DNA from 3 places in the Marinomonas sp. ABL3_031 genome. Region 3 is predicted to be linked to each of the others. Evidence: predicted binding sites of a transcription regulator. Region 3 holds the regulator's gene; each other region holds the start of a gene.
The links. Region 3 encodes sigma-54, which starts transcription at its own class of promoters, with help from an activator protein. Its sites were predicted from a motif close to TGGCACNNNNNTTGCTNT; they were not measured.
Positions count from the first base shown of each region.

Region 1: the regulator sigma-54 is predicted to act here: its motif matches at 2,027-2,044, upstream of flgB (flagellar basal body rod protein FlgB).
Region 2: the regulator sigma-54 is predicted to act here: its motif matches at 1,118-1,135, upstream of glnL (nitrogen regulation protein NR(II)).

Region 1 is NZ_JBSWYU010000001.1:479,024-482,306, reverse strand. It holds gene ACXAH2_RS02360 (flagellar hook-basal body complex protein) at 1-414, opposite strand, end outside; gene ACXAH2_RS02355 (flagellar hook assembly protein FlgD) at 427-1,131, opposite strand; gene flgC (flagellar basal body rod protein FlgC) at 1,142-1,591, opposite strand; gene flgB (flagellar basal body rod protein FlgB) at 1,597-1,989, opposite strand; gene ACXAH2_RS02340 (CheR family methyltransferase) at 2,181-3,017, opposite strand; gene ACXAH2_RS02335 (chemotaxis protein CheV) at 3,074-3,283, opposite strand, start outside.
Region 2 is NZ_JBSWYU010000001.1:308,330-311,612, reverse strand. It holds gene glnA (glutamate--ammonia ligase) at 1-962, shown strand, start outside; gene glnL (nitrogen regulation protein NR(II)) at 1,166-2,251, shown strand; gene ntrC (nitrogen regulation protein NR(I)) at 2,248-3,283, shown strand, end outside.
Region 3 is NZ_JBSWYU010000003.1:192,885-196,167, forward strand. It holds gene lptA (lipopolysaccharide transport periplasmic protein LptA) at 1-466, shown strand, start outside; gene lptB (LPS export ABC transporter ATP-binding protein) at 470-1,195, shown strand; gene ACXAH2_RS05370 (RNA polymerase factor sigma-54) at 1,271-2,755, shown strand; gene ptsN (PTS IIA-like nitrogen regulatory protein PtsN) at 2,771-3,220, shown strand; gene ACXAH2_RS05380 (HPr family phosphocarrier protein) at 3,233-3,283, shown strand, end outside.

The sequences.
Region 1 (3,283 bases), on a different contig from region 3:
ATCCAAATTTCCGCCAACCACACCATCAACGGCATTAAAACCTTGCACATGACTGCCTGTATTAGTAACAAGAAAACCGTCTTCATCTAATTTAAAATTACCAGCTCGCGTATAAGATTGTGCTATCCCCGCATCCAATACAAAAAAGCCCGTTCCATCGACAGCCAAATCCAGATTGTTATCCGTATAGGAAAGGTTACCAGGCGAAAATTCTTGTGCCACTTTACTCACACTTACACCAGAGCCAATACTATTGCCGCTGCCCGCGCCCAGTACACTCGTATTGTATAAGTCATCAAATTCAATGCGTGATTTCTTAAAGCCAGTGGTATCGGCGTTGGCAATATTATTACCCGTAACACCCAAATAATCAGCCGAGGCTTTAATGCCAGACAGTGCAGTATTAAATCCCATAACGCTCTCCAGTTACCCTAAGATTTCTAGTTCTTTTGTTAATTTAACCTTGCCGTGGTTCTCCACGTTCAAGACGGTGCCATCTTCACCATTGATGGTGACACCCTGAATTCGAGTTGGTACACGTGTTGACATTGAGGATGTCTCTCCTTGCGCATCAGTGGAGGTAGCGACAAAGCGATACTCACCCGCTGGCAAAGGATTCCCCTCATCATCTAGCTTATTCCAGCTAAATTCCCCTGTGTCCATTGGTGCAGTTCTAACCAACTTATTATCCGCATCATAAATTTTAATGACGGCACTTTTCGACGATTCTGGTACAACAGCCTTCACCAACAAAGGATCTGGCCCGTCAGTCATTTTAGCCTTGCTGCCATCCATCAAAATTGACTTACCCACTAAGGTAGAGGCACTCAAGGCCTGATTAGAAGTTAATGATGTCGCCATAGTTTCCAATTGATCGGAAATACTGGTCAACCTTTCCAAAGAGCTAAACTGCGACATTTGTGCCACCATGTCATTTGCATCCTGAGGCGCAGTCGGGTCTTGTCCTTTTAACTGTTCAATGTATAACTTAAGAAATACATTTTGATCTGCCAAGGCTGCACTGTCCGGCTTTGCTTCAGGCTTTTCTATACCCGCTTTGGATTTCGCCGCATCAGTACCGTATTGCGAGATCAGACCACCCAAGCCATTTTTATCAGATATATTTGCCATCTATCTGCTCCTAGGACTGTCCAAGCGTGAGCATTTTTTGCATCATGCTTTTCGCTGAGTTCATAACATCTACATTCGTTTGAAAGGAACGTGACGCTGACATCATGTCAGCCATCTCTTCCATCGGATTAACGTTTGGATAAAACACATAACCTTCTTCATTCGCCATCGGATGATCTGGCTCATATCTTGGCTGCAACGGTGCATCAGACTCAACAATAGCATCAACCTTTACTCCAACGCCCGCTCCAGACTCATCTAACTTAGTAGATCCCCACCCCCGCTTGCGCATGGAGTCGTTCATCATTTGGGAGAAAACCGGCTTACGTGCACGATAAGTTTGATCCGCTGAACTGGCCGCACTGTCCACGTTTGCCATATTACTCGCGACTGTGTTCAGTCGCACTGTCTGGGCACTCATTGCCGAACCTGATATGGTAAAAATATTACTCAAAGACATAATCATTAATTCCCAGTCAGTGCTTTTTTCATGCCACTGATTTTTCTATCCAAAAACATAAAACTGGTGTCGAACTGCAAAGAGTTTTGTGCATATTCTGCCTGCTCTCTTTGCATGTCCACTGTATTGCCATCTAGAGAAGGCTGACTTGGGTTGCGATAAAGCAAATCACCAGTCAATTCCGTCTCAGCGGATTCAGTAAAATGACGAGCATTGGTTCCTTGCAATTGCAAACGTCGCATTTCGTTGTTGAGCGATGCATTGAAACTAATGTCTCTCGCTTTGTAATTAGGCGTATCTGCATTAGCAATGTTATTTGCTAAAACGGCCGCACGAGCACTACGAAACTCTAATGCTTTATCATGGCCAGCAAAGGCACCTGCAAAGGAAATCGCCATTTTATCCTCAATCCAATTATTCTAAGTTGTTTTACATATAGCAATTATGATGCCAAAAAAAATAACTTTATTTTTCAATGCTTTATAATCATTCATTATAAAAACGGCAAAAAGCGGCAATTAAAATAACGATAACAAAAACAAAAAAAGCCCATCCAAGGATGAGCTTTTCACAAACTTATAAAAGAAATCTAAATCTTTTTCGCTTTATAAACAATGCCAGGATGACACTGAACAATTTCAAAGTAATCTGACAAACCACTTAAGGCTTCAGAACCTCCCAAGAACAAGTAACCTCCGGGTTTTAACGATGCATGCATGCGTTTGAGAATGTCTTGTTTCAGTTCCACCGTGAAATAAATCAGCACATTACGACAAAAAATCACGTCAAACTTGCCTAAGCCAGCAAAAGAATCAATCAAATTTAGGTATTTAAATTCAACTCTCGAACTAAGATTTGGTTTAATTTTCCACGTGACCTCATTAATTTTGTCAAAGTAACGCTTTTGCAAATCTGGCCCCAAGCCTCTAGCAATGGCCAAGCTATCGTATTCCCCCTGCTTAGCATGTTGCAAAATATTGGTACAGATATCGGTTGCCACAATTCGCTCACCTGGTTTCAGCACACCTGGTCGAGCATTTTTAAATTCCTCTATCACCATACTAATAGAGTAAGGCTCTTGACCAGTTGAAGAAGCTGCTGACCAAATACGCAAAGGTGCACTGGTCATTTCGGGCAAGACTTTTTCTCGCAAAATAGTAAAGGGGTGCATATCACGGAACCACAAAGTTTCATTTGTGGTCATTGCATTAATGACTTCTTCCTTTAACTTGGAATTCAATGGCCTATCAAGGGCATCCACCAACAACTCGATTTTGGAAAAGTTCTCTCTTTCTAAAATTTTTCCAAGACGGCTTGCCACAAGATATTGCTTATTGTCACTTAACGAGATTCCACATACTTTTTGCAAATAATCTCGGAAGCGATTGTAACCAGCAGGGCTGATTGCATTAGTCGTGCTGAGCATTAAAACTCCATTATTTAATAACCGCCTAGGCCAAACCACATTACCTAGTTAAATATTTACTCAGATTGCACTTCTACCGTCTCGATCGCTAGACGTGCCAATTCATCTGGCTGGAATTTCGCCAAGAAGCCATCGGCACCTACTTTCTTAACCATAGCTTCATTAAATACGCCACTTAAGGAAGTGTGTAGAAGAATAAATAAGTCCTGCATGCGGCTATCGTTACGAATCGCTGTTGTTAATGTATAGCCATCCATCTCAGGCAT
Region 2 (3,283 bases), on a different contig from region 3:
TTGAAATCAACGCTGAAGAAGCCGCTTGGTCATCTGGCAAAAAAATTGAAGGTGGCAACATGGGTCACCGTCCTCGCGTTAAAGGCGGTTACTTCCCAGTACCACCAGTTGATTCGCATCACGACCTACGCTCTGCAATGTGTGGTGCAATGGAAACAATGGGCCTTGAAGTGGAAGTTCATCACCACGAAGTAGCGACAGCGGGTCAGAACGAAATCGGTGTTAAATTCAATACCCTAGTGAAAAAAGCCGACGAAGTACAAGTATTGAAATACTGCGTACACAACGTCGCTCACGCTTTCGGTAAAACAGCGACTTTCATGCCTAAACCAATCGTAGGTGATAATGGTTCTGGTATGCACGTGCACCAATCTTTCTGGAAAGACGGTGTAAACCAATTCTCTGGTGATCAGTACGCTGGTCTATCTGAAACAGCTTTGTTCTACATTGGTGGTATCATCAAGCACGCTAAAGCAATCAACGCCTTCGCGAACGCTTCTACCAACTCATACAAGCGTCTTGTTCCAGGTTTCGAAGCGCCTGTAATGTTGGCTTACTCAGCTCGTAACCGTTCTGCTTCTATCCGTATTCCATATGTTGCCAGCCCGAAAGCAAAACGTATCGAAGCACGTTTCCCTGATCCAACCGCTAACCCATACCTAGCTTTCGCAGCTATGTTGATGGCTGGCCTTGACGGTATCAAAAACAAAATTCACCCTGGCGATGCTGCTGACAAAGATCTTTACGATCTTCCTGCTGAAGAAGCTGCTGCCATCCCAACGGTTGCTGGTAGCCTAGAAGAAGCCCTTCAGTGCCTATCTGATGACCGCGCTTTCCTAACAGAAGGTGGCGTATTCTCTGATGAGATGATCGACGCTTACATCGATCTTAAGTCTGAAGAAGTTGAGCGTGTAAACATGACCACTCACCCAGTAGAGTTCGATCTTTACTACAGTGTTTAAGTCATACTAAACATCAAAAAGCCCCGACACAGTTTCGGGGCTTTTTTTTTGCACTAAAAAAAACAACTCTTATTGAGTGCGCTATAATGGTGCAAAACACCTTTCGTAAAAAAATGAGACTCTTGAAAAACAAGCGCTTTTAATTTGCCCAATGTTGGTTCGTTTTTTGCAGTTAGTTAAACGTCAGAAGAGAGGCGAATGCAGTGTACAACCTACTTATAGATCACTTATCAACTGCCGTTGTTGAGCTTAACAATGCACTAGAAATCGAATATCTAAATCCAGCAGCAGAAATGCTGTTGGCAGTCAGTCGTCGTCGCATTTATGGCAATGATTTAAGTGCCGCATTCCGCGAAGTTGAAGAGAGCATTGAAGCGCTTCATTCCGCTATTGAGTCCGGCCATCCTTATACCAAACGTGAAGCGGAAATTGAGTGCAGCAATGGCAAAAAGCTCTTCTGCGACTATACTGTGACTCCGGTGATGGGTTCTTCAAACTTTACCGAAAGTCTGATTATTGAACTCTATCCAAGAGATCGAATGAAGCGTATTTCCAAAGAAGATGAAATCATTGCCAATCACGAAAGCAGCAAAGAGTTGGTGCGAGGTTTGGCCCATGAAATTAAAAACCCATTAGGTGGCATACGCGGCGCTGCTCAGCTGATTAGTCGTGCCTTTAGCGATGAAGCTTTAAAAGATTACACTCAAGTTATTATTGAAGAATCCGACCGCCTTCGGGATTTAGTTGATAGATTACTAGGGCCACGTCAATTGCCCAAAAATAAGGCACTGAATATTCACAAAGTCATTGAACGTGTTCGCCAATTGATTTCCGTCGAAACCGACAATCAAATTCATCTCATTCGCGACTACGACCCGAGTATTCCCGATCTGATTGGTGATGAATCACAACTTATTCAAGCATTACTTAATATTACCCGAAATGCCATGCAAGCACTGATGGCAGATGATAATAATCAAGACAAGACCATTCACATTGTCACACGTACACTTCGTCAATTTACCATTGGTTCAAAGCGTCACCGCTTAGTCTGTAAAATCAGCATAGTGGATAATGGCCCAGGAATTCCCGAGAACATCTTAAACACCCTATTTTATCCTATGGTCAGCGGCCGTGCCGATGGCACTGGACTTGGCCTTTCTATTGCACAATCTGTTATTAACCAACATCAAGGCATAGTGGAATGTAACAGTGAGCCAAAACACACAGAATTCAATATTTTGATTCCCATTGAGACGACAGTCCTAGAACAGGAGAAAGCGTTATGACAACTGAAGAAACCGTATGGATTGTTGACGATGACCGTTCCATTCGCTGGGTTCTAGAAAAAACCTTAGAACAAGAAGGCATTCAGTGTCGCTTGTTTGATTCCGCTGAAAACCTAGTACACATGATAGATAAAGAGCAACCTAACGCCATTATCAGTGATATCCGCATGCCAGGTATGGACGGTTTAAAATTATTAGAAAAATTGCAAAACGACTACCCTTATTTGCCTGTCATCATTATGACCGCCCATTCCGACTTGGAGAGTGCGGTGGCTTCTTATCAGGGTGGTGCTTTTGAATACCTGCCTAAGCCTTTTGATGTCGAAGAAGCGGTAAGCTTAGTGAAGCGCGCCATGCTTCACCATAAAAATGCCATGCCAAGTACGGACGACATGGAACAAGAAGTGGAACCGCAAGTCGACAAAGAAATCATAGGTGAAGCCCCTGCCATGCAGGAAGTATTTCGTGCTATTGGTCGCCTAGCTAACTCTAACATTACCGTGCTCATTAATGGTGAATCTGGAACAGGAAAAGAACTCGTCGCACAAGCGTTACATACGCACAGTCCACGCGCGGCAAACCCTTTCATTGCCCTCAATATGGCAGCCATTCCACACGACTTAATCGAATCCGAGTTATTTGGTCATGAAAAAGGCGCCTTTACGGGTGCGAATACGCAACGCCGTGGTCGTTTTGAACAGGCGAACGGTGGTACGCTTTTTCTAGACGAGATTGGAGATATGCCAGCGGAAACACAAACTCGTCTATTACGTGTGTTAGCCGATGGTGAATTTTATCGTGTTGGTGGTCATACTCCCGTAAAAGTTGACGTACGCATCATAGCGGCAACCCACCAAGATTTGGAAAGTCTGGTGCAAAAAGGTTCATTCCGTGAAGATTTATTTCACCGTTTGAACGTCATTCGCATCCATTTACCCAAGCTATCTGAACGTCGTGAAGACATTCCAAAACTAGCGCGTCATTTCTTAAATCGTGCTGCCGAAGAATTGTCTGTAGAACCCAAACAACTGA
Region 3 (3,283 bases):
AACATTAAGCCAATATAGCCTTGCCCTACCTAACGACATTGAGAAACCACTTGAAATTCAAGCAGATGAAGCTTCCTTTGACCAAAATACAGGGCAAGCCATTTATAAAGGTAACGTACTTGTTAAACAAGGTTCAATTGAAATCCAAGCTCAATATTTAAAAGTAACGAGCAACCCTGAAACTCAGCAGTTCAGTAGTTTAGAGGCTTCCGGCACTCCGGCTAAATTCAGCCAGCAAGTAGACTGGAGTGGCAATATCGTTATCAGCAAAGGTAATGAAATTCACTACTCAACAGATGAAGGTAAACTTGAAATCATTGGTGAGGGCTATCTAAGTCGCATGCAAAATTCCATCTCTGCTGACTATATTCTCTATAGGATCGATGACGGCACATTCAGTGCCGAGAAAAAAGATTCCGGTCGCGTATCAATGACCCTACAACCACAAACAGGCAAGGCAAACTAACCCATGGCTCGACTGGAAGCAAAACATCTGGCTAAAAGCTACAAAAAGCGCCCTGTTGTGAAAGACGTCTCCGTTGCTGTTGAATCGGGGCAAGCCGTAGGTTTGCTGGGCCCAAATGGTGCGGGCAAAACCACGTGTTTTTATATGATAGTCGGTATGGTTGCCAATGATGCCGGGGGGATTTTTATTGACGACCAAGACATTACTCAAGATGCTATGCATGTACGCGCCCAAAAAGGCGTGGGATATTTACCGCAAGAGGCCTCCATTTTCAGAAAAATGTCCGTTGAAGATAATATTTCAGCCATTTTAGAAACCCGTAAAGAACTGTCTAAAACTGAGCAGAAGGAACGTCTAGAATCATTACTGGAAGAATTCAACATCACTCACATTCGTAAAAATTTAGGCATGGCCCTGTCTGGTGGCGAGCGTCGCAGAGTCGAAATTGCACGTGCTTTGGCAATGAATCCTAAATTCATTTTATTAGACGAGCCTTTTGCAGGGGTTGATCCGATTTCTGTAGGCGATATAAAGCTGATTATTAAGCATTTACAAGACAACGGCATTGGCGTTTTAATTACCGACCATAATGTAAGAGAAACGCTGGATATTTGTGACAAAGCTTACATTGTGGGCAATGGTTATATCATAGCTTCTGGTGATGCCAGTGAAGTCATTAACAATGAACAAGTAAAAAAAGTCTATTTAGGCGACGACTTCCGCCTGTAACCCCTTATCATTATTGTAGAAAGGGAGTAATATGCATAACTCGTTCCAATTTATTAAATCAGACAGAGTTGCTCCATGAAGCAGTCTTTACAGCTAAAGCTCGGTCAACAATTAACCATGACCCCGCAGTTGCAACAAGCCATTCGTTTGCTGCAACTTTCGACATTGGATTTAAAACAAGAGATTCATGAATTCCTTGAATCCAATCCTTTGCTGGAATTAGATGACGACGAATTAACTGCCATCGACTTACCTGCTAGCATTGAATCTAAAGTCGAAAACGATACAAGCAAAGAAAAGGCAAACAGTGAGTCAGCCGAAGAAGCCCGATTAGAATCAGAATGGACGGAAAGTATCCCTGAAGAGCTTTCAATTGATAGCAACTGGGATGATACCTACCAAAGCTCAGCCGCCGTAAGCGATGCGACTAGCTTCGATAATGAAATGGACTTTGAAAGTCGTAATGCTCCAGCAGAGAGCATTCAAGACCATTTAATTTGGCAACTCAACCTAACCCACATGTCAGACCGTGATTTGGAGATTGCTTACGCGATTGTTGATTGCGTTCAGCCTGACGGTTATCTGAGCATGTCATTAGAAGACATTCTAGAATCTCTTACAAGTGATCTAGAAGAACTTGAATTGGATGAAATTCAAGCCGTACAACACAGACTGCAACGCTTTGACCCTGTGGGTGTATGCTCAATTGATTTACGCGATTGTCTGCTGGTGCAATTAGAAGCATTTCAAGACCACCCTCTATTCAAAAGCACACAAAACCTGATCAGTCATTATTTAAATCTGCTAGGCAGTCGAGACTTCGTGCAGTTAAGCCGCAAAACCAAGCTTAAAGACGAAGCGCTTAAAGAAGTTATTCATCTTATTCAGCAACTTAACCCGCGTCCAGGTTCGGCCATTGATGAAGACGATACGGATTATGTCATACCAGATGTGTCAGTCAAAAAGCGTAACGGCATTTGGCAAGTCGAATTGAATAATGATGCTTTACCACCGATCAAGATTAACGAAACCTATTCCGCCATGGCTAACACAGCCTCTACTGCAGAAGATGTAAGCTACATCAAAAATTCATTACAAGAAGCCAAATGGTTCATGAAGAGTTTACAAAGTCGTAATGAAACTCTGTTAAAAGTAGCCAGTTGTATTGTGAGTCGCCAGATTGCTTTTTTCGAACTCGGCGAAGAAGCCATGAAACCTATGGTATTACACGATGTTGCAGAAGAAGTAGGCATGCATGAATCCACTATTTCTCGTGTCACTACGCAAAAATACATGCATACACCAAAAGGCATTTTTGAATTGAAATACTTCTTTTCAAGCCATGTTAATACTGCATCAGGCGGTGAATGTTCTTCGACCGCCATACGCGCTATGATTAAAAAATTGGTGGCTGATGAACCTGCTAAGAAACCACTTAGTGATAATAAACTGGCAACCATCTTGGCAGATCAAGGCATTCAAGTAGCAAGACGTACCGTTGCCAAATATCGTGAGGCGATGAATATTCCGCCTTCCAATGAACGAAAAAGATTGATTTAACAGGTATTAAGTATCATGCCATTAAATTCACTACTAAAAGCCGATCTTGTGCTTGCTAAACAAGACATTGTTAGCAAAAAACGTGTTCTTGAAAGTTTGGCGGAGATCACTTCTAACCGTCTACATTGTGATAATGAAGCTGTCTATGACGCCTTGTTGGCACGTGAGAAATTAGGTAGTACCGGTATAGGAAATGGCATTGCCATTCCACATTGTCGTCTTGAATCTGCCAATCATACAGCCGTTGTTATTATGTCCCTACAAAGTCCTATTGATTTTGACTCTGTCGACAAACAGCCTGTTGACTTGATCTTCGCCTTAATTGTACCGCCTCACGAATGCGATCAACACTTATCGACTTTAGCGCAAATTGCAGAATTAGCGCAGTCACCAGACGCACTAGCAAAACTTCGCAACGCACAAACTAATAAAGAGTTGTACACTAGCTTTGAATCTTTAATATAAGGATGAAACAGCATGCAGGAAGAATCCATCACTATTATCAACAAGCTTGGACTGCATGCCCGT